4 regions of the Devosia yakushimensis genome follow, and region 2 is predicted to be linked to each of the others. Evidence: predicted binding sites of a transcription regulator. Region 2 holds the regulator's gene; each other region holds the start of a gene.
What was found. The regulator PhoB, encoded in region 2, activates phosphate uptake and scavenging genes when phosphate is short. The targets are predictions, from matches to a motif close to TGTCATNNANCTGTCAT.
Positions count from the first base shown of each region.

Region 1 (7,823 bases), 850 kb from region 2:
TTGAACTTGCTGAGGAATTTGGCGTCGATCAGCTCCGCTATTTCCTGCTGCGCGAGGTTTCGTTCGGCCAGGATGGCGATTATAGCCGCGACAAGCTGGTCAACCGTGTCAATGCAGATCTTGCGAACAATCTGGGCAATCTGGCACAGCGCTCGCTGTCCATGATCAACAAGAACTGTGACGGGCTGGTTCCTGAATATGCCGGGGCCACGCCGGATGACGATGCCATCGTGGAGCAGGTCGATGCCGCGCTGGCCGAAGCGCAAAGGGCCATGGATGCCCAGTTGGTGCATGAGGGCGCTGGTGCGATCATTTCCGCATTGAGCGCGGCTAATAACTATTTCGCGGCCCAGGAGCCGTGGGCGCTCAAGAAGACCGATCCGGCGCGCATGGGCTCGGTGCTTTATCTCACGGCAGACGTCGTCCGCAGGCTGACCATTCCGCTGCTCGCCTTCGTGCCGCAGTCGGCCAATGCAATCCTTGATCAGTTGGCCGTTCCCGCCGACGAACGCACGCTGGCCGCGGCGCAAGTCTCCAAGGGGCTGCACTCCGGCACGCCATTGCCGGCGCCGCAGGGCGTTTTTGCACGGCTCGAGCGCAAGGCTTCCTGACCATGCTGATCGACAGCCATTGCCATCTCGACTTCGATGCTCTCGCTGGCGATATCGAGGGCGTGATGGCGCGCGCGGCGGCGGCCGGCGTCACCGGCATGGTGACGATATCCACACGTGTGGATAACTTTTCCACTTATGCCGCCATCGCGGAACGTTTCCCGAACGTCTGGTGTTCGGTTGGGACGCATCCGCATAATGCGGATCAGGAATTGCATATCCAGGCCGACGATCTGATCAGGCTTTCTGCCCATCCGCGCTGCGTTGCGATCGGTGAGGCGGGGCTGGATTACTACTATGACAATGCGCCGCGTGAGGCGCAGGCAACGGGTCTGCGCCGGCATATCGCGGCAGCCCGATCCACAGGTCTTCCACTGGTTATCCACAGCCGCTCGGCCGACGATGACATGGCGGCGATCCTCGAGGAAGAAAGCGGGCAGGGGGCCTTCCCCTTTGTTTTGCATTGCTTCACGGCCGGAGCAGACCTGGCGAAGCGCGCGCTTGCCCTGGGTGGCTACATCTCGTTTTCGGGCATCATAACCTTCAGGAATGCCGAGGAAATTCGCGAGGTGGCCAAGATCGTTCCGGCCGACCGCTATCTTGTGGAGACCGATGCTCCGTATCTCGCGCCGATCCCGCATCGCGGCGAGTCCAACGAGCCTTCCTTCGTTCGGCATACAGCCGAGAAATTGGCCGAAGTCCGGGGCATAGACCTGGCGACGCTCGGTCAGCAGTCTACGGCGAATTTCGCGCGGCTTTTCTCGAAAACCGGCTTGAGCGCCTAGATGCCGGCTGCACAAAGGATCATCGCGACGATCCTGGGATGCGGCTCGTCGGGCGGCGTGCCGCGCATTGGCAATGTCTGGGGTGATTGCGATCCGGCCGAGCCGCGCAACCGGCGCCGCCGCTGCTCATTGCTGGTCGAAGGCTGGAGTGAAGGCAGCAACGAGCCGACGCGCGTGCTCATCGACACCGGCTGCGATTTGCGGGAGCAACTTCTCGACGCGGAGGTCGATCGTGTCGAGGCCGTATTCTACACCCATGAGCACGCCGACCATACACATGGCATCGACGATCTGCGGGTTCTGGCTCTGCACAATCGACGGCTGGTCGACGTCTATTTCACCCAGGCCACCGGGGCACGCATTCGCGAGGCCTTCGGCTATTGCTTCGCGGCTCCGCCAGGAAGTTCCTATCCGCCGATCCTCAATGCCCATGAGATCGAGGCCGGGGCCGAAATCATCGTTGAGGGACCGGGCGGCACTATCGCGGTGCAATCATTCGAACAGGCGCATGGCGATATCACATCGCTGGGCTTCCGGATCGCCGACTTTGCCTATTGCTGCGATCTGTCGGGATTTCCGGCGCAATCGCACGAGGCGATAACGGGACTAGCGCTTTGGGTGATCGACGCATTGCGACCGACGCCACATCCCAGCCATCTGAGCCTGCCGGAGACGCTGGACCTGATCGGCAGGTTCGCACCGCAGCAGGCGGTGCTGACCAATATGCATATCGACCTCGATTACCGGGCCACCGATGCATCCACGCCTGGCAACGTCATGCCAGCGTTCGACGGCATGCAGATCGACATCCTGGCCGGACGCATTCTCAACCTCTAGGGGCGTCGGATTGGCCGGAAACCTGGGGTTTCGGCGCATCCGTTAGTTCCATAATATATATTATGCGAATTGTGCGTGTGGCGAGAAACGGACGTTGCAGACGCTGCAACTGTGATGCAAACGGCTGCCATTCTGCCCTGCCCAGCTGGCCTTCCTGCCTCGGGATCAACCTCGGCGTGATGCGATTGGGCCGGTTATGGCGACGAATGCCAGGCCGATGGCAACGAGAATAAAGCCGGTGGCAAGGCTCCAGTGTTGGCCAACGAAGCCGATTGCTGCGGGCCCGACCAAAATCCCCGCATAACCCATCGTGGTGATTGCTGCGATCGCCAGGCTTTGTGGCATGCGCTTCTGCTCGCCCGCGGCGGTGAAGAAGACCGGCACAATGTTCGAAGCACCCAATCCCACCAGGAGGAAGCCGGCAAATGCCAGTGGCTGGGTGGGAGCAAAGACAGCAAGGCAAAAACCAAGCGCGCCCAATGCCCCGCCCAGGACGACAATCCTGGTTCCGCCCATGGCCTTAACCAGGTGATCGCCAAAGAGGCGGCCGATTGCCATGGCCACGGCGAAGAGTGTGTAGCCGAAGCCCGCCTGCGTCTCCTCGACACCATGGGCGCCAATGAGGAAGATCGCGCTCCAATCGAGCACGGCGCCCTCCCCCAGGAAAACCAGGAAGCAGAGCAAGCCGATCAACAGGACAATGCCGCGCGGCATGACGAAAGCCGGAGTGCCCGCCTCGTCCCGATTGCCATAGGGAAGCAGGCCCTTCCAGGATGCGAGCAAGAGAAGGAGCAGCATGGCGCTGACGATGAATGTCGCATTGAGCGGGCTGAGGCCCGTGGCAAGCAGCAGGCTGACCCCACCAGCACCGAAGATGCCGCCCACGCTGAAGAGACCATGGAAACCCGACATCATGTTTCGACCGCTGTCCTTTTCGACCATGACCGCCTGAATATTCATGGCGACGTCGAGTGTACCAACGCTGGCGCCAAAAAGCGCAAGGGATAGCGCCAGGGCGACGACGGTGTCCGCGATCGCCAGGAGAGGCACAGCGGCCGCGAGGACCACGGTCGCGCAGGCCGTGACCCGTCGGCAACCATGGCGGCTTGCAAGTATGCCCGTTACCGGCATGGCGAGGATCGAGCCAAGGCCCAGGCACAGCAGAAGGACGCCGAATGCCCCCTCCTCCACGCCAACCCTATCCTTGGCAAAGGGAACGAGCGGCGCCCAGGCGGCCATCGCCAGGCCAGCAACAAGGAAAACAGCCCGTGTCGACCACTGCTCGCGCGAGCCCGATGGAGCATGCTGAGACGCGTCGATGGAAATGCTGCTCATGATCCGTCCCTGCCGGTATGGTCCTCGCCCGGTCGATTCCGGCGATACTGACCCCAAGTTTTGCGTATCCGATACACTATAGTACATATGTACGCAACGGGTGATGGGTTGGAATCATTGCCATTGCAGGACATGATCGAAGCATGACCAAGCTCAGCCGCCGGTACGAGCCGGACAGACGCAACCGCATCATCGCCACCGCCCTGGACGTTATCGCCGAACAGGGCGTGGCCGGTACCACGCATCGACGCATCGCCGAGGCGGCAGACGTGCCATTGGGTTCGATGACCTACCACTTCGCCAGCCTTGAGGAGGTGATTGCCGAAGCGTTCAAGCAGCTCTCACAGGAGATTTCCGAGAGCTTCAGGATCACGCTGGAAGCTGCCAGGAATGTGGAGGAAGCGCGGGAGGCGGTCGTTCGGATCATCTGTGGAGACGTCTGGCTCACCGACCGGAACATGACGCTGCAGCTGGAGCTCTATGCCTATATGGCCCGGCACCATGAATTGAAGTCGCTCGTCGCGGATTGGATGGCGCGGAGCCGGGCGGCGCTGGAGACGCATTTCGACGCCCAGACGGCTCGGGCACTCGATTCGATCATCGAGGGCACCACAATTCATAATTTCGCACGCAAGGACCTGATCCCCATCGGCGAAGTCCGGGCCCTGATCGCCAAGGTGACCAGCTGATAGCGCGCCCACGCGGAATTGAAGGAGCCTTATATGAATACCGCAAACGATGCACGTTTCTGGGACCGTACATCGCGGCGCTATGCTGCGGCGCCGGTTGCCGATCAGGCGGGATACGAGCGAACGCTGGCCAGGACGCGTGATTATCTAAGGCCCGACGACCAGGTTTTGGAATTGGGGTGCGGCACGGGGTCGACCGCCCTGCTGCTCGCCGGCAATGTCCGAAGCTATGTCGCCACCGACATATCCCCCGAGATGATCGCGATCGCGAGGGAAAAGAACAGTGCGGCGCCCATTTCCGGGCTCACCTTCCGCGTGGCGATTGCGGAGGAGCTCGCTGCCGAGGCCATGCAGGTCCAAGCCGTGCTGGGGTTCAACTATCTGCATCTGGTGCGCGATCTGCCCGGCACGCTTCGGCGCATCAATACATTGCTCGAGACCGGCGGCCTGTTTATTTCCAAGACCCCCTGCCTTGGCGATATGAACCCGCTCATACGGCTCGTGCTGTTGCCCGCCATGCACGCGATAGGTCAAGCGCCCCATGCCAGCGCTTTCCGGGCGAATGAGCTGAGCCAATACCTGGCCGATGCGGGTTTTGAGATTCTCGCCACCGAGAGCCATGCCAGCAAGGGCAACGAAAGCCTGCCCTACATCGTCGCACGCAAGCGGTGACATGGCCGCAAGGCCCGCGCCATCGGGCCCGATCGCTGTCACAAGCCTTTCATATGAACATCGTAGTGAGCGATTGCCTTGAGCGGGTCCAAACCGCTTGAGCGTGTTTCATCTCATTCCGTCCATCTATGTTCATTTGAAATCGTCTCTTTACCAAATGAACATCTCGTTGCTACCACTGGCAGTGCGAGGACGGAGATCCTTTGCTTGAAGAACAGGAGGAACGACCCCATGAAGAAATTTGCGCTGCTATTGTCGACGGGCCTAGTTGCCGCCCTCGCCTATGCGCCTGCCGCCTCGGCCCAAACAGAAATTGCCTGGTGGCATGCCATGGATGCCGAGCTTGGCAAGAAGCTCGAAGAAATCGCCCAGGGCTTCAATGACAGCCAGACCGAATACAAAATCGTTCCGACCTATAAAGGCACCTACCCCGAAACGCTGACCGCCGCCATTGCCGCTTTCCGCGCCAATGAGCAGCCCGCGATCGTGCAGGTCTTCGAGGTGGGCACCGGCACGATGATGGCCGCCAAAGGCGCCGTCTACCCCGTCTATCAGTTGATGGCCGATAATGGCGAACCGTGGGATCCGTCGGGCTTTCTGGCCCCGGTGACGGGCTATTATTCCGATACTGACGGCAACATCCTCTCCATGCCGTTCAATTCGTCCACCCCGATCATGTATTACAACAAGGACGTGTTCGAAAAAGCCGGCCTCGATCCCAATACGCCGCCCAAGACCTGGGCCGAACTGGAGACGATGAGCCGCACCATCATGGAATCGGGCGCCGCCTCGTGTGGTTTCACCAGCGGCTGGATTACCTGGGTGCAGACCGAAAACCTGTCGGCCATCCACGATCAGCCCTATGGCACGCTGGAAAACGGCTTTGGTGGCCTTGGCACCGAATTCACGTTCAACGGCCCCGTCCAGGTCAAGCACTGGGACAATCTCAAGAAATGGGCTGATGACGGCCTGTTCCAATATGGCGGCCCCGGCGGCGGCGCCGATGCTCCGCCCAAATTCTACGCGCAGGAATGCGCCATCTACATGAATTCCTCCGCATCGCGTGCCGGCGTCATTGCCAACGCCAAGGATTTTGAAGTCGGTTTCGCACCCCTGCCCTATTATGACGACGTGACCACCGATCCGAAGAACTCGATCATCGGCGGCGCGACCCTGTGGACGCTCAATGGCAAGGACCCCGCAGTCTATAAGGGCGTGGCCCAGTTCTATACCTATCTGAGCCAGCCCGAAGTGCAGGCAGCCTGGCACCAGGCCACCGGCTATCTGCCGATCACCAATGCCGCCTATGAGCTTGGCCAGTCGCAGGACTATTACGGCCAGAACCCCGGCTCGGACATTGCCATCCAGCAGATCACCCGCGGCACGCCGACCGCCAATTCCAAGGGCGTACGCTTCGGCAACCTGACCCAGGCCCGCGCCGTGGTGGATGAAGAGTTCGAAGCCATGCTTGCTGGCTCCAAGACCGCCCAGGAAGCCCTGGATACCGCAGTCGAACGCGGCAACCAGATCCTGCGCGATTTCGAGGCCGCCAACCAGTAAGCGGCGCTCCACCGATCGTTAAACCCGCCCCACCCTCTCCAGGGTGGGGCAACCGTGCATCAGACACGGCGTGAATGAGGCGGAGCATGCAGGCCAAGCGAACCATTTTCCCCAATAAGGTCCTCCCCTATGTGCTGCTTGTTCCGCAGCTCGCAGTGACCTTGATCTTTTTCATCTGGCCGGCATTGCAGGCTGTCAAATCCTCGTTCGAGCGCGAAGATCCATTCGGCTTCAAGACGACATTCGTCTGGTTCGAGAATTACCGGCGGCTGTTTGGCGAGGCGAGCTATCTCGGCTCGCTGGGCAAGACGGCGGTGTTCGCCATCAGCGTCACCGCGCTTTCGATGTGCCTGTCGCTGCTGCTGGCCGTGGCCGTCAATCGCGTATTGCGGACCAATCGGCTCTATACGACATTGCTGGTCTGGCCCTATGCCGTGGCGCCGGTGGTGGTGGGCATTCTGTGGTGGTTCATGTTCAACCCCACGATCGGCATTGCGCCCTATATGTTGCGGGCAATCGGCGTGAGCTGGAACCATCGGGTGGACGGCGTGGATGCGATGGTCCTGGTCATCATCGCCGCCAGCTGGAAGCAGATATCGTACAATTTCCTGTTCTTCGTGGCGGGCTTGCAATCGGTGCCGCAATCGCTGATCGAAGCCGCGGCCATCGATGGCGCCGGTCCCTTCAAGCGCTTCTGGACGATCGTCTTTCCGCTGCTGTCCCCGACCACGTTTTTCCTGCTCATCGTCAACATCAACTACGCCATGTTCGATACGTTCGGCATTATCGATGCGACGACCCAGGGCGGGCCGGCCCAGGCCACCAATATCCTGGTGTACAAGGTCTATTCGGACGGTTTCCTGGGCCTCAATATCGGCTCCTCTTCAGCGCAGTCGGTTGTCCTGATGCTGATCGTCATCGCCCTCACCGCAATCCAGTTCCGCTTCGTCGAGCGGCGCGTGCAATACTAGGGAGCGGCGCAAATGGTTGAAAACAGACCCTTTCTGGCATTTCTCACGCATCTCGTCCTCATCCTGGGCGTCGTGATCGTGGTGTTCCCGGTCTACCTGGCCTTCATCGCCTCGACCCATGGTCCGGGTGATTTCATGCGCGGCCTGGTCCCCCTGCTGCCAGGGCCGCATATGATCGAAAACTACAGCTTCATGCTCAACGAGGGCATATCGAGCGCCGGGGCCCCGCCCCTGTCGATCATGCTGCTCAATTCGCTGGTCATGGCCATCCTGATCGCCGTGGGCAAGATCATCATCTCGATCCTGTCGGCCTATGCGATCGTCTTCTTCAAGTTCCCGTTCCGGCTATTGGCATTCTGGATC
Region 1 is NZ_BSNG01000001.1:1,564,908-1,572,730, reverse strand. It holds gene metG (methionine--tRNA ligase) at 1-611, shown strand, start outside; gene QQL79_RS07780 (TatD family hydrolase) at 614-1,396, shown strand; gene QQL79_RS07775 (MBL fold metallo-hydrolase) at 1,397-2,233, shown strand; gene QQL79_RS07770 (MFS transporter) at 2,399-3,568, opposite strand; gene QQL79_RS07765 (TetR/AcrR family transcriptional regulator) at 3,712-4,257, shown strand; gene QQL79_RS07760 (class I SAM-dependent methyltransferase) at 4,291-4,929, shown strand; gene ugpB (sn-glycerol-3-phosphate ABC transporter substrate-binding protein UgpB) at 5,161-6,489, shown strand; gene ugpA (sn-glycerol-3-phosphate ABC transporter permease UgpA) at 6,576-7,460, shown strand; gene ugpE (sn-glycerol-3-phosphate ABC transporter permease UgpE) at 7,473-7,823, shown strand, end outside.
Region 1: ugpB (sn-glycerol-3-phosphate ABC transporter substrate-binding protein UgpB) is a predicted target of PhoB. The motif match lies at 4,966-4,982, and genes of this name have one in related genera.

Region 2 (7,823 bases):
CATTTGCTGCGCGATCTGGCCAAGGCAAATCTTCTCTGATCTCTCCCCCCGAAAGGCATATGATATGACCCAATTGCACAAGAACCTCATCGACGGGGAATGGATCGGCTCGGATGGTGTGGAGAACATCAACCCGTCCAATACGGCCGAAGTGGTGGGGCTTTATGCCCGCGCGACCGCCGAGGAAACCAAGCAGGCCATTGCCGCGGCCAAGGCCGCATTTCCGGCCTGGTCGCGTTCGGGGATTCTGGAGCGCCATGCGATCCTCAGCAAAACCAGCCAGGAAATCATCGCGCGCAAGGCCGAGCTGGGCGAACTGCTGAGCCGCGAAGAGGGTAAGACCCTGCCCGAAGGCATTGGCGAAGTGACGCGCGCGGCGCAGATTTTCGATTTCTTCGCCGGTGAAGTGCTGCGCCTGGCTGGCGAAGTGCTGCCCAGCGTGCGTCCGGGCGTGGGTGTCGAGATCACGCGCGAGCCGATCGGGGTGATCGGCATCATCACGCCGTGGAATTTCCCGATTGCCATTCCGACCTGGAAGATTGCCCCGGCGCTGGCCTATGGCAATACCGTGGTGATCAAGCCAGCCGATCTGGTGCCCGGTTCGACCTGGGCCATTGTCGATATCCTGGTGCGCAACGGGCTGCCCAAGGGCGTGCTCAACCTGGTGATGGGCAAGGGTTCGGTCGTAGGCCAGACCATTCTCGACAGCAAGGATGTCAACGCCATTTCCTTCACCGGTTCGGTGGGCACCGGCAAGCGCGTTGCGGCTGCCTCGATCGAGCATAATCGCAAGTTCCAGCTCGAAATGGGTGGCAAGAACCCGACCGTGGTGCTGGATGATGCCGATCTCAAGGTGGCGGTCGAAAGCGTGGCACAGTCGGCCTTCTTCTCGACCGGGCAGCGCTGCACGGCCTCTTCGCGCGTGATCGTGACCGAGGGGATCCACGACAAGTTCGTCGAGGCGTTGGCCGAGCGCACCCGCAACCTGCGGGTTGGCGATGCACTGGCCAAGGATACGGAAATCGGCCCGGTGGTCGACCCCAGCCAGCTCAAGCAGGACACCGACTATATCGCCATCGGCAAGGCCGAAGGCGCCAAGCTGGTGGCCGGCGGCGAGCTGGTGAAGGCTGCGACCGAGGGCTATTTCCTCCAGCCGACGCTGTTCACCGAGGCGACCAATTCCATGCGGATTTCGCGCGAGGAAATCTTTGGGCCGGTGGCTTCGGTCATCCGGGTGAAGGACTATGAAGAAGCGCTGGCGACGGCCAATGACACCGAATTCGGTCTCAGCGCCGGTATCGTCACCACCTCGCTGAAATATGCGACGCATTTCAAGCGCAATGCTGAAGCCGGCATGGTGATGGTCAATGTGCCGACGGCAGGTGTGGATTTCCACGTACCGTTCGGCGGCCGCAAGGGCTCGAGCTACGGCGCGCGCGAGCAGGGCAAGTATGCGGCTGAGTTCTTCACCGTGGTGAAGACGGCTTATACCGCCGCTGGTTGATTGGTACGCATTTTGTTGCATCCTTGGGGCTCCGCTTTTGCGGGGTCCTTTTTTTGCGTGCGGAAGCGCCGCCTGGTGCGGTTATCGAATAGACGGACGGACCCCGAGGCGGCATTTGCCTCGAAAGTGATTAGTATGAGACGCATGCCGCCTCGGGGTGCCGGGACTTTATCGGACGGCGCGATCGCAGACCCCAGCGTTTGCCGTAGCGCCCGCCCGATTGCCTTGTCCGCTCGACCCGGAGCAGAGCGCGACCCCCACTCCCCCGGCTGGCCTCCGGACGCTCGTCGCTGCAGCGCCGCCCGTATCCCGGAAGATGGAGGCAGTATGCGGGAGGTTTTGGTGGCGGGGATAAGAGGGATAGATTGGGGCTACCGCCGCCGCTGTGTCAGCGCCATGCCGCCCAGGATGAGCACTACTCCTAGCGCGCTGGCCCAAAGGGTCGAGGGGGCACCGCGGGCGAGGTCGAGCAGGACGCCGGAAACCATCTGGCCGCCGATGACCAGAAGAGCGGTGTTGACTGCGCCGATACGGGGAATGAGCCAGCTGCCGGAGGCGACGAAGATGACGCCGATGGGGCCGCCGATATAGGCGTGCCAGGGGGCGTCGGCCGCTCCGGCCGGGATCAGGCCGCCAATGGCGAGGCCCAGCGCGGTAAGCGCGACGAAGCCCACAAGGTGGTTCCAGAACGAGGCGATCAATGGGGAGCTTGAAAGGGCTAGGCGCCCATTGAGCTGGCGGCTGAGGCCGACCAGAAGCCCGGCCAGCACGGCATAGAGGATGGGGACGATCACGGGCGTCCTCCCATGCCGACAAGGATGATCAGGGCACTGCCGGCCAGGATCAGGAGCACGGCAGCGAGATCGCGCCATTCGAGGCGGCGTTTGGGCAGGCCGAACAGGCCCCAGCGGTCGGCAGCGAGGCTGAAAACGACCTGGCCGGCCAGACCCAGAGCCAGCGTTCCGGCCAAGGCAAGCGGGGAGTTTACCGTGGTGGAAGTCAGCATGACCGTGGCGGCGCCCGATATGCCCCCGAGATAGGCCCAGAGTGGCGCGCGAGGTTTTGGTTCGGAAGCGGCAGCCGGACGGTGGCGGTAGAGCAGGGCGAGGAAGACGAGAGCGGCGACGGTACCGGTGCCATGCGCTGCCCAGGAGGAGAAGAGGGCATTGCCGTAGCGGCCCAGTTCGCCGTTGAAAAAGACCATCAACGTGAGCAGGCCGCCGGTGCCGAAGGCGATCAGCAGGTGCAGCGGGTTGAGCCGGGATGTGGAGGACATTACAGGCGACTCGAGGGAGGGCGGTGGGGGGATGGTAGCATGGGCCCTTTTGTGGGGTAGTGGTTACCATCGAGCCTTTGTGGCTTCCCTCACCCCTCCCTGGCCCTCCCCATCAAGGGGAGGGTGACATCGAGTTGCTGGGATTTCTGTTCCTACGTGGCCATTGGAGTACCCCCTCCTAGCCTCCCCCTGATAGGGGGAGGGACTGGCCGGTGGGGGTGCGCTGTGGCCTGCCGTTTCTATGCGCACAAACGAAAATCCCCGCTTTCGCGGGGATTTCGTAGTGAGGATGCTTTTGGGGGTCAGGCGACTTGGGCGAAGCGTTCGTCGAAGGCGTAGCCGGCGCCGCGGACGGTGCGGATAGGGTCGGATTCGCGGCCGCGATTGATGGCGCGGCGGAGACGGCCGATATGCACGTCGACGGTGCGCTCATCGACATAGACATCGTTGCCCCAGACGCCATCGAGCAATTGCTCGCGCGAATAGACTCGGCCGGGATGGCGCATGAGATATTCGAGCAGGCGGTATTCGGTGGGGCCGAGATGGACGTCGCGATTGGCGCGGCGGACGCGGTGGGTGGTGCGGTCGAGCTCGAGATCGCCGACCTTGAGGGCGGCCGTTACCAGATTGGGATTGGCGCGGCGCAGCAGGGCATGAATGCGGGCGATCAGCTCAGGCACGGAGAAGGGCTTGACGATATAGTCGTCGGCGCCGGTCGAAAGACCGCGAACGCGCTCTTCCTCTTCGCCACGGGCGGTGAGCATGATGATCGGCACGCGGGCGGTTTCCTCGCGAGCACGCAGGCGCCGGCAGAGTTCGATACCCGAAATCTCCGGCAGCATCCAATCGAGCAGGATGAGGTCGGGCAGCTTTTCGTGGATCTGGCTCTGGGCCTCATCCCCGGTTTCCGCGGTGACGACGCGGAAACCTTCGGCTTCGAGATTGTAGCGCAGGAGGATGGCGATATCGCCTTCGTCCTCGACGACGAGAATAGTTGCCGGCATGGGCTAGGCCTTGAGCTGGGTACGATGCAGCTCCACCACTTCGGATGTGAGCTGCTTGCCAGTCTGCAGGTAATAGGCGCGTTCTGCGATATTGGTGGCGTGGTCGCCGATGCGCTCGAGGTTCTTGGCACAGAACAACAGGTGAGTGCAGGGCGTGATGTTGCGCGGATCTTCCATCATGTAGGTGAGCAATTCGCGGAACAGGGAGGTGTACATGGCGTCCACCTCGTCGTCGCGATTGCACACTTCGATGGCGCCGGCGGAGTCGCGGCTCGAATAGGAGTCGAGAGCATCCTTGATCTGGCGGAGGACCAGATTGGTCATGTTCTTGACGCCGTTATAGAAGGTCGGCTGCAGGTTGAGGCCTTCGAGCTTGAGCGAGCGGCGGGCCAGCTGCTTGGCCATGTCGCCGACACGTTCGAGATCGGAAGCGACATGGATGGCGGTGATGATCGAGCGCAGGTCGGACGCCATGGGCTGGCGGCGGGCGATCATGGAGACGGCCATGTCGTCGATCCGGCGCTGCATGTCGTCGATGCGCTGATCGGCGATGATGGTGAGATCGGCCAGCTCACGGTCCAGGCGCAGCAGCGCCTTGGTGCCGTTCTCGATGGCGACCTCGACCTGACCGCCCATTTCGGCGATCGACTGGGCCAGGGCGACGAGCTCGTCATTGTAGGACGAGACGATATGTTCGGGGCCGGAAGTGGGCATGTCGTTGTCTCTCTTGGTCCGGGGTTCGATCAGCCGATGCGGCCCATGATGTAGTCCTGGGTCTGCTTGTTGACCGGATTGGTGAAGATGTCTTCGGTGACGCCTTCCTCGATCAGATTGCCCAGGTGGAAGAAGGCCGTGCGCTGGCTGACGCGGGCGGCCTGCTGCATGGAGTGCGTCACGATGACGATGGTGTAGTTCTCGCGCAGCTCATCGATCAGTTCCTCGATGATGGCGGTGGCGATGGGGTCGAGGGCCGAGCAGGGCTCGTCCATCAGGATCACTTCGGGGCTGACGGCGATGGCGCGGGCAATGCAGAGGCGCTGCTGCTGGCCACCGGACAGGCCGGTGCCGGGTTCGTTGAGGCGGTCCTTGACTTCCTCGAACAGGCCCGCCTTGCGCAGGGAAGATACCACGATCTCGTCAAGGTCGGTCTTGGAGCGGGCCAGGCCGTGAATCTTGGGGCCATAGGCGACGTTGTCATAGATCGACTTGGGGAAGGGGTTGGGCTTCTGAAACACCATGCCGATGCGGGCGCGCAGTTCCACGACGTCGAGGCTGGGATCGTAGATGTTCTCGCCATCCAGCTCGATCAGGCCGCCGACCTTGGCACCTTCGATGGTGTCGTTCATGCGGTTGATGCAGCGCAGGAAGGTCGACTTGCCGCAGCCCGAGGGGCCGATGAAGGAGGTGACAGCACGGTCGGGAATGTCGATCGAGATGCCGTGCAGGGCCTGCTTGGCGCCGTAATGGACGGTGACGTCCTTGGCGTGCAGGCGGATCGGGCGTTCGAGTGCGTCTGTGGGATTCATGGTGGAGTTCACAGTCTGGTGGGTCATTTTAACCTTGCCGGCGAGCATGTCCATTTGGAGCTGTTCCTTCTCACTATGCGCGCTTTTCGAGCTTCGAGCGGAGATAAATCGCGACGCCGTTGAGCATGATCATGACGACGAGAAGCACCATGATCGCGGCGGCGGTGCGGGGTTCGAAGAAATTGCGGTTTTCATTGCCCTGCCAGAGATAGATCTGGACCGGCAGAGCGGTGGCCTGGTCGAGCGGGGTGGCGGGCACGGCGGCGACGAAGGCCTTCATGCCGATCAGCAGCAGGGGAGCCGTTTCGCCCAGCGCATGGGCAACGCCCAGGATGGTGGCGGTCAGGATCGAGGGGAAGGTGACCGGCAGCACGTGATGGAACACCATCTGCGTCTTGCTGGCACCCATGCCGAGCGCCGCCTGGCGCAGGGCGGGGGAGACGCCGAGAAGCGCACCGCGGGTGGCGATGATGATGGTGGGCAGGGTCATCAGGGTCAGCACCAGACCGCCGACGATGGGGGCGGAGATGGGCAGGTGCATGTAGTTGATGAATACCGCAGCGCCGAGCAGACCGAAGACGATGGAGGGCACGGCGGCGAGATTGTTGATATTGACTTCGATGAGATCGGTGAGGCGCGATTTGGGCGCGAATTCTTCGAGGTAGATGGCGCTGGCCACCCCGATCGGCACGGCAAGCAGGATAACGACCAGCATCATCCACAGCGTGCCGACAAAGGCGCCGAGCAGACCGGCACTGGCAGGCGCGGCGCGGCTATCGACATTGGTGAAGATCGACCAGGCAAAGCCGGAGGTGATGGTGCCATTGGTCTCATATTGATCGATCAGGCCGCGGGCCGGGGCCGAAAGCTGCTGCTGGGCATCGCCCAGGTCGCGATTGATATTGCCCTTGATCCAGTTATCGGCATTGGCGGAAGCCAGCACGTCGACCTGGACGGTTTTGCCGAGCAGGGTGGGGTCTTTGACGAAAAGCTCGCGGACGCGATGGCGGGCATCGGTTTCGGCAATGGTCAGGATCTGGCGGGTATCGATCTCGTAGCCGGCCGGCGCGGCGGCGCGCAGCGATGCTTCGATGACCTTGTTCCAGTTCAGCATGGCAACATCACGCTGCCATTTGAGATTGGCTGCCTGGAAATCGGCCTCGGATTGACCCGCCGCCCGAACCGGAGCGGGGTCCACGCTGATAATTTCGGGGTCGAAGGTGACCGACAGGTGCAGATTGGACTGCGTGAACGCGGGGATGCCCTTGCGCACGATATCGACGAAGAGCAGGGCGACGAAGCCGAGAGCCACAATGATGGCGGCAAGGCCAAGTCCGCGGAAAATCGACTCGCTGAGGTGGCGCCGGGACAGGCTGGCGCGGATCAGGCGGGTGCGGTCGTTGGACGCCGGGGCGGTGGTGGAGAGCGTGTCGGCCATGATTATTCGTATTGCTCCCGGAAGCGACGGACGATGAACAGTGCGAAGATATTGAGGCAGAGGGTGATGACGAAGAGCGTCAGGCCCAGGGCAAAGCCGACCAGCGACTGGGGACCGGCGAAGTCGGTATCGCCGGTGAGCTGGTTGACGATGGAAACGGTGATGGTGGCCACCGGCTCGAAGGGATTGCCGCGCAGGACGGGGCTATTGCCGGCGGCAAGCACCACGATCATGGTTTCGCCCACGGCGCGGCTGACGGCCAGCAGGAAGGCGCCGACAATGCCGGGAAGGGCGGCGGGCAGCAGCACATTGCGGATGGTTTCGGACTGCGTGGCACCCAGGCCATAGGCGCCGTCACGCAGGCTGCGCGGCACCTGATTGAGAATGTCGTCGGAGAGCGAGGACACGAAGGGGATGATCATGATGCCCATGACGACGCCCGCGGTCAGCGCGCTGGTGGCACTGATGGACAGGCCGATGAAATTGCCGATGTCGCGCAGGAAGGGGCCAACGGTGACCAGGGCGAAGAAGCCGAAGACGATGGTGGGGATGCCCGCCAGGATTTCGATGATCGGCTTGGCGATGGCGCGCAGCTGGCGGGGGGCATATTGGCTGAGATAGATCGCTGCCATCAGGCCCACGGGCACGGCCACCAGCATGGCGATGAAGGTGATCATCAGCGTGCCGACCAGCAGCGGCAGCAGGCCATAGCTGCCCCAATTGCCGGCGGTTCCGGCATTGTTGGGGTTCCAGACCGTGCCGAAGAAGAAATCGAGCGGGTTGATGAAGGTGAAGAAGCGCGCGGCCTCCGTCACCAGCGAGGCGACGATGCCCACCGTGGTCAGGATGGCGACGGCCGAGCAGGCGAGCAGCGCCAGGTTGATGACGCGTTCGACCGCATTGCGGGCACGGTGGCGGGCGGTGACGCGGCTGCGGGCATAGAACAGCGCCGCGGCGCCGGCTATCGCAGCGGCGGCAATGACGACGAGGAAGGTGATGAACTGGAACGAGCGCAGGGCATCGCCGGCAGTTTGCTCATAGGGCAGGATCTCGCCAGCCACGCCATAGCCGGAGG
Region 2 is NZ_BSNG01000001.1:713,626-721,448, forward strand. It holds gene QQL79_RS03395 (fumarylacetoacetate hydrolase family protein) at 1-39, shown strand, start outside; gene QQL79_RS03400 (aldehyde dehydrogenase family protein) at 65-1,504, shown strand; gene QQL79_RS03405 (DMT family transporter) at 1,876-2,298, opposite strand; gene QQL79_RS03410 (DMT family transporter) at 2,295-2,780, opposite strand; gene phoB (phosphate regulon transcriptional regulator PhoB) at 3,083-3,784, opposite strand; gene phoU (phosphate signaling complex protein PhoU) at 3,788-4,498, opposite strand; gene pstB (phosphate ABC transporter ATP-binding protein PstB) at 4,528-5,310, opposite strand; gene pstA (phosphate ABC transporter permease PstA) at 5,384-6,748, opposite strand; gene pstC (phosphate ABC transporter permease subunit PstC) at 6,751-7,823, opposite strand, start outside.

Region 3 (7,823 bases), 1.8 Mb from region 2:
CGATGACCTTGATGTTGGATGCCGGGTTGACCAGGGTCAGGGTGACCTGCAAGCCCCCCGTGCCCCAGCCGCGGGCCATGGGCACTTCGCGGCTGGCATAGGGCATCTGGCAGCCGGGCACGGCGATGGCCTTGAGCATCTTGCGGCGCAGTTCACGCTTGGCCGAGGCATCGAGAAAGCCATAGCTGGTGGCGGCCCAGGGTTTGGTGAGGGCGGCAAGGGTCATTCTGCGGGCTCCATCTGGGGGGCGGCTGGGGTCGCCGCGGCGGCTTTTGCCTTGGCGTCGCGCATGGCATCGAGCACGGACTGGAATGTGACGTAATGCGGCAACTTGAAGTGAATGCAGAAGCCGGAGGCCTCAACGCTCTCGGTGTGATAGAGATAGAATTCTTCATGCATCGCCGAGCCGACCGGCGCTGCCGCTGAATTGAGATCAAGTGTCGCCGCTGCGATCACCTTGACCTCGTTCCAGCCGAAGGTTGCTGCGTAACCTAATTCGAGGTAACCGCCCTTCATGCTGGACGTCACTTCGGCCTGGCTGACGCGGACCCGCCCCGCGGAGAATTCGGTTCCGCGCGGATGACGCACCACAACCTCGGCTTGGGCAAGACGCAGCTCGTTGACCGTGGGGTGAGCATTGCCGTAGCCGCGCATGGCGGCATAGCCGAGCGCCAGAACACCGCCCGTTTCGGCACGCGCCAGGCTTTGCAGCCGGTGTGCCCGCGAGGCGGGAAATAACAGAGGTTCGCGCGTCAGGTCGGGAATGTCCTCGGCCGCAACATCGGAAGCATTGGCCGGAGCCACCAACCCCTGCTGGCGCTGCCAATCGGCCAGCGGGGGTTGCCGCTGCGGCGCCGCATGATCGGCCATGTCCACGGCCGGTGGAGCGAACGGGGTGCCTTCGAGCACGTCGGTCGCCAGCACGCGATGCGAATAATCCAGTGTCGGCCCAAGGATCTGGCCACCCGGAATGTCCTTGAAAGCTGCCGAAATCCGCCTTTGCGTCAGCAGTTCGGCCTGCTGCACAGGCCGGGCTACGGCAATCCGTGGTTGGGTCGTGCGCCAGGCCCGCAATACGAGCACAGCTTCGGAAAGCTCTCCGCCCGTCTGGGCCAAAGCAAGGGCGGCAAGTTCCTCGTCATAAAGCGAGGCCTCGCCCATGACCCGGTCTATCAGATAGGGCATGGTCCTGCGGATGGTCTCGACGCGGGCAGCATCGATCGTACCCAGATCCTGGCGGAACAGACGCTCGGCCTGCTCGATGGCCTTTTCGCCACCACGCGTTGCAACATAAGCCATTAGAGAACCTCCACCTTGGTCGAGCGCGGAATGCCGATAACGGAGGGGCCATCCACCAGCAGCAGGTCGAACCCTTCGGGATACATGCAGAGCTGGGTGCGCAAATCCCAGAATGCTGGGGCAATCCCCAATGCCACCTCGCGCGAGCCATCGATGCCCGGCCCGGTCAAACGCAGGCGATGGCCACGCCCATGGGCCACATTGCCGGCGAGCGTCGCGCCATCGTCGGGATAGAGTGCGTTGCCCCGGCGCAGACGCGGCAGCAGCGTTTCGAAGCCTTCAAGGTTATCGAGAAAGACATGGTCGGCATCTGCGGCATCCCGGACGATCAGCGCGCCGGTCCGTGCTGCGCTCTCCGTCAGTATTGCGTCATCGGCAAAGACCGCGCATTCGATATCGACCAAGGTCTCGATAAGGCCAGCAAGACCGGGCTCCGGCAGGGTTCGGATCTCACCTGGCCGGGCCATGGACCACATCAGCGCTTCAAACGTGGCGTTGCAACGCAGTTCGGCGGCATCGGGCGAAGCAATGGTCAACATCAGAAGGTCTCCATTTCGACGCGCGTGGCTTCCACCTGCCGCATGCGCAATTCGTCTTCCGCTTGCAGGTGATGCTTTTCGTCGGCGAGGAAATCGGCAATCGCCCGGTCATGCCCGCCGGCGGCAAGGCACAGGTCGATGACGGCCATGGCCATGGCGCGTTCGAGGTCGCGGCCGGTGATCATGCCATAGCCGACATGGCCTGCCCCATCGGCGATATGCGCCTCGCTGACCAGCACCTCGCCGAGATGGAAATCGACATTTTCTACGGTGTCGCGCATCGGCACCATGACGAGGCCCGTGCGGTTGGCGATGACATTGATGCCCCCATCCGCGCCGTCCAGCAACGTCTCGGCAAAGGCCTTGAGGCGTTCCGGCCGAGCGCGCGCCAGGATATTGAGAATTGCGGCATGGTCCGACCCGCCGCTGCTGGCTTCGTTAAACATCGTCTGTCCTTTCGACCGGCACTGGCACCGGCTGATCGTTCTCGAAGGTGAATTGCACGCGGTCGCCGGCCCAGACGGCTTCGGAAAAGCCGATATGCCGGCCCTCAAGGTCCACGTCGATTTTCTGCACGATCATCACCGAGTGTCCCGGCCGCAGCATGAGCAGACCCGCCTCGCTTTCGGTGGCGATGCGCGTGAAGACGGTGGTACGCAGCCGCCGGTAATCGGCAATGCCGTAAAAGCGATAGACCTCGGTGACCGAAATGCCGGCCCGGCGGCGCTCGAGCATTTCGGGGAAGCGTTCGGCATCGTGATAGGACCAGCCAACGCTGATGGGCAGATCATTGGCAAAGCCACGGCGCGAAATGGCATAGACCGGCGCGCTGACAGGCACCTGCAGGGCCGCTGCAACACGTGCGCTGGCCGGTATTTTCATTTCCGTCAGGGCTTGGCCCGAAGCGGTCAGGCCCTGGGCCATGAGATTTTCACGAAAGCGCGTGCGCGAGCCGATGACATAGTTGAGCAGCGGCGCGCGCTCGACGAAGGTGCCACGCCCCTGTTCTACCCGCAGCTTGCCTTCGGCCACCAACGCAGCCAGCGCCCGGCGCAGAGAATGCCTGCGGGTATTGTAGAGCACGCACATTTCAGGCTCGGACGGCAATCGCGTATCGGCGGCCAACAGTTCGGAGGTAATCTCCTGGCTGATCCGGTCTCGCACCTCTTCCCAGGACTTACCTTGATTGCGCATGGCCACTCACTCATTCGAATGAGTCATGCTCTACCGACCAAGAATGACATGCGAGTGACGGTGCCGGCGCAATTTCGGAGCAAATGTGTTGCGCGCAGGCTGGTACAAGCTTCACCGGAATCTGCTTGAATTGGGGTCGAGAGGATGGGCAGTGGAGCGGCACCGATGAACGATGACACCCGGCGCGACCGGTTCAGCGGCAAGCTGGTGCTGGTTCTGCTCGACAACAAGATTGCCCCCTCCATCAAGGAAGGCAGGAGTCTGTGGGGGTTGCAGCGCCCGCTGTCCTACAGGCCGGGGGACAGGCAACATGCCATTACCGTACCAGCCGGCTTTGTGACCGATCTGGCCTCAGTGCCCCGCTGGGCCTGGACATTGATTCCGCCGGATGGCCCTTGGGTAAAAGCTGCCATCATCCACGATTTTCTCTATGCCACTGGCGGCACCGGCAAATGGAAGAAACACCCCGCTTCCATCACCCGCTCCGAGCCTTATACGCGGCTCGAGGCCGATACCATCATGCGCGAAGGCATGGAAAACCGAGGGGTCGGCTGGATATCGCGAAACCTGATCTACGCTGCAGTCAGACTGGGAGGGAGGCCAGGCTGGCATGTCGATAGAGCCAGCGGCGTCGGCGATCGCGCCGAAAACTACGTGACCGACCGCCACTAGCCCGGTCATCGAGCATGTTTTCGCCGTCAGGGCGGCACTTGCCCCCGCCTCACGCAACGTGTGCGGCGGCGGGGGCTTGGCCAGACGGTCGGCGCGCCGTCTAGACGGTGCGAGGGACGCAGGCGACAGTGCCCGCGCTCTCGAAATCGTGGCCCGCTGGAGGGGGCAGGAAATGGTGGGAAGCTGCTCTTTTAACTGGTGCAGCGATCAGTCGTTTTCATTCATTTGCCCCCCGGCTATGCCTTGTCACCGGCCATCACTTCCGGCTGGTGAAAATTTAAGGCGTATTACACACATTTCACATATATGTGCAATATGGAACAAACACGAATCTCAGCTGCTCGCGAAAAATTGGCCGATCCGCTTCGCCAGGCCTTTCTCGACTTCGGCTATGAGCAGATGACGATGATCGGCCTTGCAAAAGCCTGCGGGCTGACGCGGCGCGCGCTTTATCATCATTTCGCCGACAAGGAGGAAGCGTTCCGCTTCGTGCTGGAGGTCGACACGCGCATTGCCATGGCGGCCGCGTTTGAAGTGGCGCAGCAGGGGCTCGCGCGGCGGGACGATCCCGTCGAAACTCTGACCCGTGTCATGGATGCCCGCTATGCGATGAACCGGCGGAAGCTCTCGGCTTCTCCCCATGCCGTGGAAATCAACGACCAGGCCTTCCGCCGGGCGCGTGGCATGATGGTGGAGGCGGCTATCGCGTTTCAGGCGCGGCTGGCCGATCTGCTGGTCGAGATGGAACAAGCGGGTCTATTGACCCTGCGGCCGGAAACCCGCCCCGCAGACCTCGCCCAGGCGCTGGCCGATGGCGCACGCGGCTCCAATCAATCGCTGCCGCCGGTCAAGGCTGAGGACTTGCCGGCGCGATACCGGAACATTCTGGGTTCGATCCTGTTTGGCGCTGCCGACCGTCCCGGAGTTGACCGCCCGTGACCAATGCGCAGGATATTTCCGCCCGGCTCGATAGCCTGCCGCTGAGCCGTCTGCATCTGGCGGTGGCGGCCCTCTGCGGCATTGGCCTTTTTGTCGATACTGCCGAACTTTCGTTGGGCAGTGTGCTCTCGGCGGTGTTCTCGGTTCCCGGCAGTCCGCTCGATACGGGCCAATTGGCCTGGCTGCTGGCTTCGGTTTTCATTGGCGGCGCCATCGGAGCGCCATTGCTTGGTTGGCTTTCCGACCGGCATGGCCGCCGCACTGCCCTGCAGATATCGATGGCCCTTGTCGCGCTGCCGTCTTTCGGGGCGGCGCTCAGCAGCGAGGGCACCTGGCTCATCGTTTTCCGCTTTCTCTCGGGCATGGCCTTAGGCGCCTATCCGCCCCTGATGCATGCCTATCTCGCCGATATCCTGCCGCCGCGCTGGCGCGCGCCGCTCGATATGGCTGCTGTATCCCTGGGACTGCTCGGCTGGCCGCTCGTCGCTCTGCTGGTGTGGTGGCTCACGCCCTGGCGGCCACTCGACATCGAAGGCTGGCGCTGGGCCCTGCATGTGGGCGGCGTCATGTCGCTGGGAATCTGCGCCGCTTTCTGGCTGGTTCCTGAATCGCCGCGCAATCTTGCCGCACGCGGACAGCATTTGGCGGCCGAGCGCGCCTATGGGCGCTTTGCGCGGTCGGCGGGGCAGTCCCCACCCCCTGCCCCCTCGTTATCGGCGGTCCCAAACCCATCAACCGGCCCGGCACCACGCCGGGAATTTGGCCGCTATTGGCCACGGCTTGTACTCATCGCCACGATCTATCTGTTCCGGCCATGGGCTACGGTCGGCTTCCCGCTCATCGTGGGAGCGCTGATGATCGCCAAGGGCTATGCGCTCGATCGGTCGCTGCTCTCCATCGGTTTCGGTGGTTTTGGCGCTGCGGCCGGGGCTCTGTTGGCGGCCGTCGTCGTCGACCGGATCGACCGCCGCATGGCGTTGACCTTGGTCAGCGCCGGGTTGATCGCTGCCGGCCTCGTCATTGCCCTGAACACTTCGTATGAGCTGCTGGTGGGCGCCATCGCGGCTTTCAGCTTCCTTGCCGCCATCTATGGTCCCGTGCTCTCAATCTATGCCGCCGAAATCTTCCCGACGGGCATTCGCGCCTCGGCCACGGCAATTGCCTGGTCGATGAACCGCGTCGGCTCGGCCATTGCGCCATTGGCCCTGCTGCCCACCCTGCAAGCAGCCGGCCCGCTCACGACCTTTGCCACCATAGCAATTACGTTGCTGCTCAGCCTCCTGCTCATCGCCCTCTTCGGTCCCAAGGGTCGCGCGCGGTTGTCAGTCGAGGATTAGCGGTTCCTGAGGTGATCGACTTGCCCGGGCGTCAGCACGCGGGGATTTCTGTCGCTCAGCAGCAGATAGAGCTTGGCAGTTTCCTCCAGCTCTTCGGTGGCATATTGGGCGTCCTTCAAGGACTTGCCGGCAACGACCGGGCCGTGATTGGACAGCAGCATGGCGTGGTATGACTTGGCCTTGGCTTCAACCACAGCGAACAGGGCGGGATCGCCGGGCGGATAATAAGGCACCAGCGGCAGCTTACCGACACGCATGACATAATAGGCGGTCAGGGGCGGCAAGAGATCTTCGGGCGGTAGGTCCGGCAATATGCTGACGGCCACGGAATGGGTGGAATGCAGATGCACGATTGCGCCGGCAGACTCACGCTGGCAATAGATGCATTGATGCAGGCCCGCTTCCTTGGTGGGAACGGGACCGGACAGGACAACGCCCTCCGCGGTGATATGGGTCAATTGTTCCGGATCGAGCTCCCCCAGACAGGAATTGGTCGGCGTGACCAGCAGCGTGCCGTCATCGAGCCTCACGCTCAAATTGCCCGATGAACCGGGAGCGAGGCCGCGATCGAACAATGATTTGCCAACGTTGCAGATCTCATCCCGCACGTGCATCTGTTGCGTCAAAATGGCGGTCATACCAGCAGCTTCCATGCCTTGGAGAAGAAGTCGACCGTACCGAAATTCCCAGATTTGAGGGCCAATGCCAATGGCCCCTGACTGGTGACCGCGCGCGTCCAGGGCACGCCCGGATCAATTTCCGGACCTATTTGCAGGGCATTGACACCCAACCCTCCGACAACGGCACCGGAGGTTTCACCACCCGCCACGATAAACCGATTGAAGCCATGCGCTAGCAGACGACCCGCCAACGCGGCATGGAAGCGCTCGACGATCTCGCCGGCCGCCATTTGGCCCAGCTGACGCTGCTGCGCTGCCACCGATTCAGGCGTTGCGCTGGAATAGATGAGCGGCGGCAGGCCGACTGGGCTCTGCACCACGAAGGCCTCGGCATCCTCGATCGTGACCGCGCCTGAGCTGATACTGGACGGATCGATGGCCAGCGCCGGCGCGCCAAGCGCTTTGTAATGGTCTACCTGCCCCAAAGTGGCTTTCGAACATGACCCCACCAACACCACGGCCTTGCCTGAGGGCCAGGTGAGAGAGGGCGTATTACCCGCCACGGCACCAAAATTGGCAGGAAGCCCCATGGCGGCCCCCGAGCCACCCGTCACCAATTTAAGATTGGCCGCGGCCTTGCCGATCCGCAGGAGATCGCCGTCATCGACGGCATCGACAATGGCGATACCGTCGAATTCATTGAACCGGTCGCTCAGGCCGTCGGCGCGAACGTTGGCAATCGGGATCAGCGAAACCGGGCGATTGGACTGGCGGCCGAGCACACGAACAAGGTCTGGGTCGCGCATCGGAGTCAGCGGATGGTCGCGCATTGAGCTTTCCGACAGCAGGCGGTCGCCGACGAACAGATGCCCCTGATAGACGGTGCGGCCATTGGCCGGAAAGGCCGGGCAGGCAATGGTGCCGCTTACGCCAAGAAGATCGAGCAGAGCATCGGTCACCGGGCCGATATTGCCCTGATCGGTGGAATCAAAAGTGGAGCAGTATTTGAAGTAGAGTTGCTGTGCGCCGGCCGCCCGCAAGGCGCTGGCGGCAGCCACGGATTGGTTGACGGCATCCTCGACTGATGCGGTTCGCGATTTCAGCGACACCACAACGGCATCGGCCGATCCGAAGTCGGCAGCATCGGGAACGCCGACGACCTGGAGGACCGAGAAACCCGCGCGGGAGAGAATGAGGGAAAGGTCGGTGGCCCCGGTGAGGTC
Region 3 is NZ_BSNG01000001.1:2,515,060-2,522,882, forward strand. It holds gene QQL79_RS12195 (alpha-D-ribose 1-methylphosphonate 5-phosphate C-P-lyase PhnJ) at 1-226, opposite strand, end outside; gene QQL79_RS12200 (carbon-phosphorus lyase complex subunit PhnI) at 223-1,299, opposite strand; gene phnH (phosphonate C-P lyase system protein PhnH) at 1,299-1,838, opposite strand; gene phnG (phosphonate C-P lyase system protein PhnG) at 1,838-2,284, opposite strand; gene phnF (phosphonate metabolism transcriptional regulator PhnF) at 2,277-3,032, opposite strand; gene QQL79_RS12220 (DUF1353 domain-containing protein) at 3,198-3,704, shown strand; gene QQL79_RS12225 (TetR/AcrR family transcriptional regulator) at 4,056-4,643, shown strand; gene QQL79_RS12230 (MFS transporter) at 4,640-5,980, shown strand; gene otnC (3-oxo-tetronate 4-phosphate decarboxylase) at 5,977-6,618, opposite strand; gene otnK (3-oxo-tetronate kinase) at 6,615-7,823, opposite strand, start outside.
Region 3: phnF (phosphonate metabolism transcriptional regulator PhnF) is a predicted target of PhoB. The motif match lies at 3,076-3,092, and genes of this name have one in related genera.

Region 4 (7,823 bases), 150 kb from region 2:
AATCATCGAAATGCCCCACGACGTCCAGCCGCTTTTCCGCGCCAAAGCCGATGCGAAGCTCCACCCCATGGGTATGGCCATCCACGGTCAGTCGCCCACTGCTCAGGCCGAAAGCGTCCTCGCCCAGCATGATACGCCCCTCGAGCCTGCCAGGCTGATTGAACAGGGGATTGCTCTCCAGCGGCCTGCGCCAGAGCACGGCCAGACCGTCCAGCCGGGCGCTATTGAGCGAAGCCTGCCCGCGGAATGCTGGAGCCCCACCCTCGTCGCTGAGCGTGCCGCTGGCTCGCAATTCTGTCTCGCCGGGCAGGCCGGCGATGAATTGTTCGATCTGCCAGACCGAACCATCGGTGCGGGCATCGGCCCGAACATTGCGCAGCGCAAAGCCGCGCAGCCCGATTTCGGCCAGATCGACCCCCACGCGCCCAGGAAGTGGCGGAATGACCGGGGCCGGAAGCTCGGACAGCAGACGCACGATCTCATAGGGTTGCGTTGCCGCATCTTCCTTGGCGTCACGCGGGGGCAGCGCGAAGACGCCGCCGGAAATCACAGCATCAAAGCTGGGCCGCGCGCCGAGCTGAATGCTCGCGGCACCGGTCAGCCGTGTTCCCGCCCGGTTTTCATCGGGCCGCAGCGTATAGCCCGTGAGCACGATACGATCTGTCGAGCCCGTGATTCGGCTTTCGAGTACAAGATCGCCACGAATATCGTCGGCGCGCTGGGCGGAAGGCGGGCTCTGCCGATAGGTCATGGCGCCATCGAATTTGGGGGCCATGCCGGCACTCAGCAGTCCCTCGACGGCGAAGGAGAACACATCATTATCCGGGCGGATCGACGCGGTAATCCGGCTCGATCCGTCACTGGCCAAGGGGGCAGAGTTGAACCGCACGGTATAGCGCCCACCGCCATAGCTGCCGGAGCCCTGAAATTGCAGCGGACCGGCAAGCCCCGAAAGCTTGAGGTCGCCATCCACGTCGCTCGCCTCAAAGCTCCGGCCGGCCCGGCGGTCCATCAGGCGAACAGTCGCGTCGATAATCGTTGCCTGCGCCAGTGCAATCCCGGTTCCCGTGCCATCTGGGGCAAAGCCGCTACCGAACAGCCCGCTTTCGTCAATGGTGAAATCCACCACCGGCTCGCGCAGCACCAGCCGGGTCACGTTGTAGTGGTCGCGCAGGAAATCCATTAGCGAGAATTCGGCTTCCACACCGCCAACCGTGGCGGCCGGCTCGTCGGGCGATCCCACCAGCACATCGGTAAAGTTCAGGCGTGGCTGGGGCAGCAGCGAGAACTCGATATCGCCGCGAATAATGACCTTGGCGCCCAGCACGCCACCGGCAAGCTCCTCCATGCGCTCGCGATAGTCACCCCATTGGATGAAGCGCGGCGCGATAAACGCCCCGGCGAGCACAAAAATCGCCAGCAGGCCAACGATGATATAGATGCGATTCAGCACGGTTACGCATGGGTCCGGTTTGCGCGCAGAGTTTAGGCGGTTGCGCCCCTCGCGCAAGCCCGCCATTGCCTTGATTCACGGTATGAAATTGTCGGGGCAAAGGCAGTCATCATCACGCCTTTGCGACAGGCAAAACAAAACGGCCGGGCACGAGGCCCGGCCGCTGTCTGATTGAAAGCCTATCGATCACAGCGCGCCGATCGACCAGAAATAGGTCTCGCCCGAGCTGTCATCGACACCGTCATTGTCGGTGATGACATAGCCGGCGCCAGAAGCATCCACGGCAAAGCTCTCGACCTTGTCGACCACATAGCCATTAAGGCTCTTGAGATCAGGGATCAGGTCACGGACCAGTTCCTTGCTGACAACTGGCAATTCGCCACCCAGCTCGACACCCGCAAGTTCGGCAACCGGCACACGGTAGAGCGCCTTGAGCTTGGCGTTCTCGGCAATCTGGTTGTCGCGCTCGATGATATAAACATAGTCGCCATGCGCGGTGATTTCCGACAGGCCAACCCAGGCGCCCTCTGCCGGAGCCTCCAGCGGATAAGCCACGGCGCCCCATTCTTCGGTCGAGGGCTTGTAGCTCACAAGCTTGACCTGACCCTTGGGGTCGTCCTTCCACTCGCGCTGGATCGCGATCCACAGGGTCAGATCGTCACCCTCGCCAATGGCGGTGATCCCTTCCGAACCCGAGCGGGTCTCATTGGCCAGCAGGGCAGCCGGGAACGCGATCTCGTCTTCGATCTCGCCATCGGCATTGACGTGGAACAGCGCATGCGGCGTCAGCTTGGCCGTGTCACCTTCCGAAGCCAGCCAGAAGCCACCTTCCCCATCCAGCGTGATGCCTTCGAGATCGAGCTTCTGAGCCGGAACGCCATTGCGGGTGATGATGGTCTTCTTGACGATGCGGGCAGGCTTGGCGGTCGCATCGATCTCGTAGATCGCCGCTTCCGAGAAGGCACTGTCGCTGACGGCATAGAGGATGCCCGGCTTTTCGGCATCGCCCACCGCACCCGAAAGCGCCGCCCAGCCGATCGGCTTACCGTCGGCATCGAGATCGGACATGATCTGCGGATAGGCCGGCTCGCCTTCGCTGAGCTCGAAGATCATGACATGGGCACCGGCCAGACCGTCCGGCGACAGATCGGTTTCGTTGGCGGTGACATAGAGATTGCGCGACGGAATGGCCAGCGCGCCTTCCGGGCCGATGCCCGAGGGGATCGACTGCCAATATTCGGGCTCGGCACCGGTATCCTTGTAGATGGCGACGAGCGAGGACCGTTCCTGGTTGACGAAGATGAACTTCGTCTCGCCGAACGTGCCCACTTCCATGCCTTCAGGCTCAACGCCCTTGGCATCCGAACGGCCTTCGGGATAGTGGCCGAGCTGGGCCGCGATATATTCCATCGACGGGCCGCTCTCATAGAGCACGGTGCCGTCCTTGTTGAAGATGGTGAAACCGCGCGAGCCGCCTTCGTAGTCGCCTTCATTGGCGATGACGATGCGGTCATTGTCGAGCCACTGGATGGCATCGGGCTCGCGCTTGCGGCCCGGCTGGCTTTCGGTGAAGCTCAGGCGGCCATCTTCGGTCGCATCGATTCCCTCGAGATCGACGGTGCCGGCGCTGAAATCATTGATGATTTCGCCGGTCTCGCCATTGAGGATGACGATGTGGTTGTTTTCCTGCAGCGTCACGGCCAGTTCGTTGGCGCTGTTGAAATCGGTATATTCCGGCTCGGCGTCTTCACCAGCAAAATCGGCCACGCCAGCCAGCTCGGTGACGCGCATCGAGGCGCAGTCGATCGTGCCATTGGCGACGTCGAAGAAGGTGATATTGCCGCTCGGCAGCTGCGGGATTTCACCGTCATTGAGATCTTCATTGCGCTGGTTTTCCATCGAGATGGCGACCAGCGAGGCATCGGCATTCTTGGCGATCGCGTCGGGCTGTCCGCCCAGATCGCAGGTGACCTCGACAGCCTTGGTGGCAATGTCGATAACCGACAGATAGCCGGTGGGGGCGGTGAAATCTTCGGTCGTGTCCGAAGTCACGAGGGCCTTGCCGCCAATGACGGTAACGGAGGTGGGGCCGCCATCGAGCTTGACGAAGCCTGCAGGCTTGGGTGCGGCAGGATCGGTAATGTCGATAAAGCCAATGCCACCCAGCAGGGCGTTCGAATAGACCAGCGTCATGCCGTCTTCGGTGGCCGTGATGATTTCGGCCGAATTCTCAGTGCCTTCCTCGGCGTCAGGATTGTTCAAGGCCACCGGAAAGCTGGCGATGCGATTAAAATACTCGGCGGCATGGACCGAGGCAGTCGTCGCGAGCAGCGCGACCGTCAGCCCCGTCAAAAGTTTTGGCGTATGCATGAAAATGAGCCCCCTGGTAAGGATACGGGGCTCGGATTAGTGCCGCTGCAAGACCGTTGGATGACACAGATATGACGGATCAATGACAGGCCGGCATTCTGTACAGCGGGCCCGGTAATCCCTATATTGCACCGTGAACAAAATAAGATTCGATCTCATCCCCACGGTGCCGCCAGAGCTCGGCGCGACGTGACGGAAAGGCCATAGATGCCCGGCAACGCCCACAATACCGAACGCCCGCCTGCCGGGTCGATCACCAGCCAGTTCGGCCGGCGCGAGACGCCTGACTACCTCACTGGCCTCAATGAGGAGCAGCGGCTTGCGGTGGAGACGACCGATGGTCCGCTGCTGGTGCTGGCCGGCGCCGGCACAGGCAAGACGCGCGTGCTGACAACGCGCATTGCCCACATCATCAATACCAATCGCGCCTGGCCGTCCCAAATTCTGTCGGTGACCTTCACCAACAAGGCGGCCCGCGAGATGAAGGAGCGGATCGAGAAGCTTGTTCCCCGGCTAGAGGCCATGCCCTGGATGGGCACGTTCCACTCCATCGGCGCCCGCATCTTGCGCCAGCATGCCGGCCTGGTGGGTCTGACGAGCACCTTCACCATCCTCGATACCGACGATCAGATCCGGCTGATCAAGCAATTGCTTGAGGTCGAGAATATCGACGAGAAGCGTTGGCCTGCCAAGCAGTTCGCCGGCATGATGGATGCCTGGAAGAACAAGGGCCTGTTGCCCAAGGACGTTTCGCCGGCCGAAAGCGGCGGCTACGCCAATGGCCGCGGCGCCAAGCTCTATGCCGATTACCAGGCCCGCCTGAAGGTGCTCAACGCCGCAGATTTCGGCGACCTGCTGCTCGAGTGCATCCGCCTGTTCAAGGAACACCCCGACGTTCTGGCCGAATTCCACCGTAAATTCAAATACATGCTGGTCGACGAATACCAGGACAGTAACGTCGCCCAGTATCTCTGGCTACGGCTTCTCGCGCAGGGAAAACCGGCCTCCGAAGCCAATATCTGCGTCGTCGGCGACGACGATCAATCCATCTATGGCTGGCGCGGCGCCGAGGTGGACAATATCCTGCGCTTCGAAAAGGATTTCCCGGGCGCCAAGGTGATCAAGCTCGAGCGCAATTACCGCTCGACCTCCAATATCCTCAAGGCCGCTTCCAATCTCATCGCCTTCAATGAAAGCCGCCTCGGAAAAACCCTGCAGACCGATGTCGGCGAAAAGGGCGAGCTGGTTTCCGTCACCCAGGTGTGGGATTCCGAAGAGGAAGCCCGCACAGTCGGCGAAGAGATCGAGCAATATCAGCGCGCCGGCGACAGCCTCAACTCCATGGCGATCCTGGTCCGCGCCTCCTTCCAGATGCGCGAATTCGAAGAGCGCTTCATCACACTGGGGCTGAATTACCGCGTCATCGGCGGCCCGCGCTTTTACGAGCGCAAGGAAATCCGCGATGCCATCGCCTATCTGCGCCTTGTCGCACAACCGGCCGACGACCTGGCTCTCGACCGCATTATCAACACCCCCAAGCGCGGCCTTGGAGACTCGACGGTCCAGTTGCTGCACAGCGCGGCCCGCGCGGCTAACGTACCGCTGCTCTCCGCCATCCGCATGCTGGTCGAAACCGAGGAACTCAAGCCCAAACAGCGCACAACCTTGCTCAGCCTCGTTTCCCAGTTCGATGACTGGGCGTTCCACGCCCAGACCTTGAAGCCCTTTGAACTGGTCGAACGAATTCTCGAGGAGAGCGGCTATACCGACATGCTCAGCGCCGACAAGTCGCTCGAGTCGGAGGGACGCAGGGAAAACCTCAAGGAACTCAGCCGTTCGATGGAAGAGTTCGACACGCTCGGCGGCTTCCTCGAACACATCGCCCTGGTGATGGATCGCGACAGCACCGAGGCGAGCGATGCCGTCACCATCATGACCCTGCACGGGGCCAAGGGTCTGGAATTCAACACCGTTTTCCTGCCCGGCTGGGAGGAAGGCACCTTTCCCAGCCAGCGCTCGATGGATGAAAGCGGCCGCGCCGGGCTCGAGGAGGAGCGGCGCCTGGCCTATGTCGGCATCACCCGCGGCCGCAAGCGCGTGCGCATCTCTGCGGCCCAGAACCGGCGCATCCATGGGCTCTGGCAATCGGCCATTCCCTCGCGCTTCCTCGATGAATTGCCAGCCGATGCGGTTGAGGTCACCGATACCGGCTCCTCCTATGGCGGCTATGGCTATGGTGGCGGTGCCAGCAGCCGCTTCAACAAGGCCGATCCGTTCGAAAGCGTCTATGAAACCCCCGGCTGGCAGCGCGCTCGCGCCCAACAGGCCAACCGCAAAGGCAGCGGCCCCCTCACCATCGATGGCGATCTGGTCGCCCGGTCGGTCGACCTGGGCAATGACAAATCGGCCTTCGGCTTCGGCGAGCGGGTGTTCCACCTCAAATTCGGCTATGGCGCAATTGCCGGGATCGAAGGCAATAAGCTGACCATCGACTTCGAAAAAGCCGGACGGAAAAAGGTGCTGGACAGCTTTATCAAGAAGGGCTGAGGCGGCACAGGCCATATGAGGAGAATTGCATGATCATCAGCACGACGCCCACCCTGGAAGGCCGCCCAATCCGGGAATATCTTGGCATTGCCACCGGCGAAGTCATCGTTGGCGCCAATATTTTCAAGGACTTGTTCGCCGGCATTCGCGACATTGTCGGCGGCCGGGCGGGCGCCTATGAATCGACGCTGCGGGATGCCCGTCGCGAGGCCTTCAACGAGCTGGAATCCGAGGCCGAACGCATGGGAGCCGATGCGGTGGTGGGCGTCGATATCGACTATGAAGTGGTCGGCCAGGGCGGCTCCATGCTGATGGTGTCGGTATCCGGTACCGCCGTCAGGTTCTAGGCCGCCCCGGGGATTGCCCCGTCACCGTCAGGCAATGCCGAACCGCGTGGGGGCATAGGCCGCGACGCCCTTGCGGACGGCGTTTTGTGTGGCCCAGGACGTGATCAGCAGCACGAAGCTCACCACGGCGGGAACAAAGCCGGGATCGCCCGCGCCGACATGCGCCGTGAAGGCCAGCAGCAGATGGTAGAAGCTGCCGGCATAGGCAAGCTGAGCCAGCCAGATCGGGCGCCGCACCAGCAACGCCGCCACGGCCAATAGCTTGATCGGCACCAGCAAATAAGGGAGATAGCCGGGGTAACCGAAGCCGATAAAGGTCTCCTGCACCGCGGTCATGGAGAAGGTGTAGAAAGCAGCGCTGCCCAAATAGACGAGGCAGACCAAGCCTGTGCTGATCCAGTAAACAAGTTTCACTGCCATGCGCCATCTCCCCGCGATTTGGCAAACTCTAGCAATCTCTGCCCGCCGGTACCAGTCGGGTGGCTATCGCTACTGTCAGACCCCAATTCCGCCAAGCGGCTCGGTCGCGAAATAGTCCCCGAACCCGGCAATCATCGGCTTGGCCCTGGCTATGGTTGCCTGCACATGGGGCAGTTGCAGGGAGGCGGCGTGGCTCTCCTTGCTGTCCCAGACCTCGGTGATCCAGATACCATCCTCGCTCGCCGGATCGCGGGCTATGACATAGCTGATGCAGCCGGGCATGGCGTCATTGCCCTCCAGCATGATCGCCAGCAATTCCTCGCGTTTGCCGGGCGCCGCCAGCATCTTGCCGATGAGACCATGCATGACTTCACCCTAACTCATTGAGACGCGTGGTAAATTTTGGATCCGTCGCCGCATAGACAACATCGGCCAAGCTATCGTCGGCATAGGCATTTGTGTTGGTGACATGCCCGTCATAGCCGCCAACCTTGGTAAGCGTCGTGCCATTGCGCCAGACCAGCATGAGGCCGTGCTCTTCTTCCCAGCCGCAATTGGCTTCCATGACGACGTACCAATTGTCATCGCCGCGGCGGCCCTTGGTTAAATTGATCTCGCCGGGGCGGACATAATCCCAGATATCGGCCGGGGTCTCCGGGATGCCCATCTCCTCGTCCATCCAATCC
Region 4 is NZ_BSNG01000001.1:860,964-868,786, reverse strand. It holds gene QQL79_RS04125 (AsmA family protein) at 1-1,453, opposite strand, end outside; gene QQL79_RS04120 (esterase-like activity of phytase family protein) at 1,640-3,823, opposite strand; gene QQL79_RS04115 (ATP-dependent helicase) at 4,031-6,370, shown strand; gene QQL79_RS04110 (heavy metal-binding domain-containing protein) at 6,400-6,717, shown strand; gene QQL79_RS04105 (DoxX family protein) at 6,745-7,137, opposite strand; gene QQL79_RS04100 (putative quinol monooxygenase) at 7,213-7,503, opposite strand; gene QQL79_RS04095 (DUF6985 domain-containing protein) at 7,508-7,823, opposite strand, start outside.
Region 4: QQL79_RS04120 (esterase-like activity of phytase family protein) is a predicted target of PhoB. The motif match lies at 3,895-3,911, and genes of this name have one in related genera.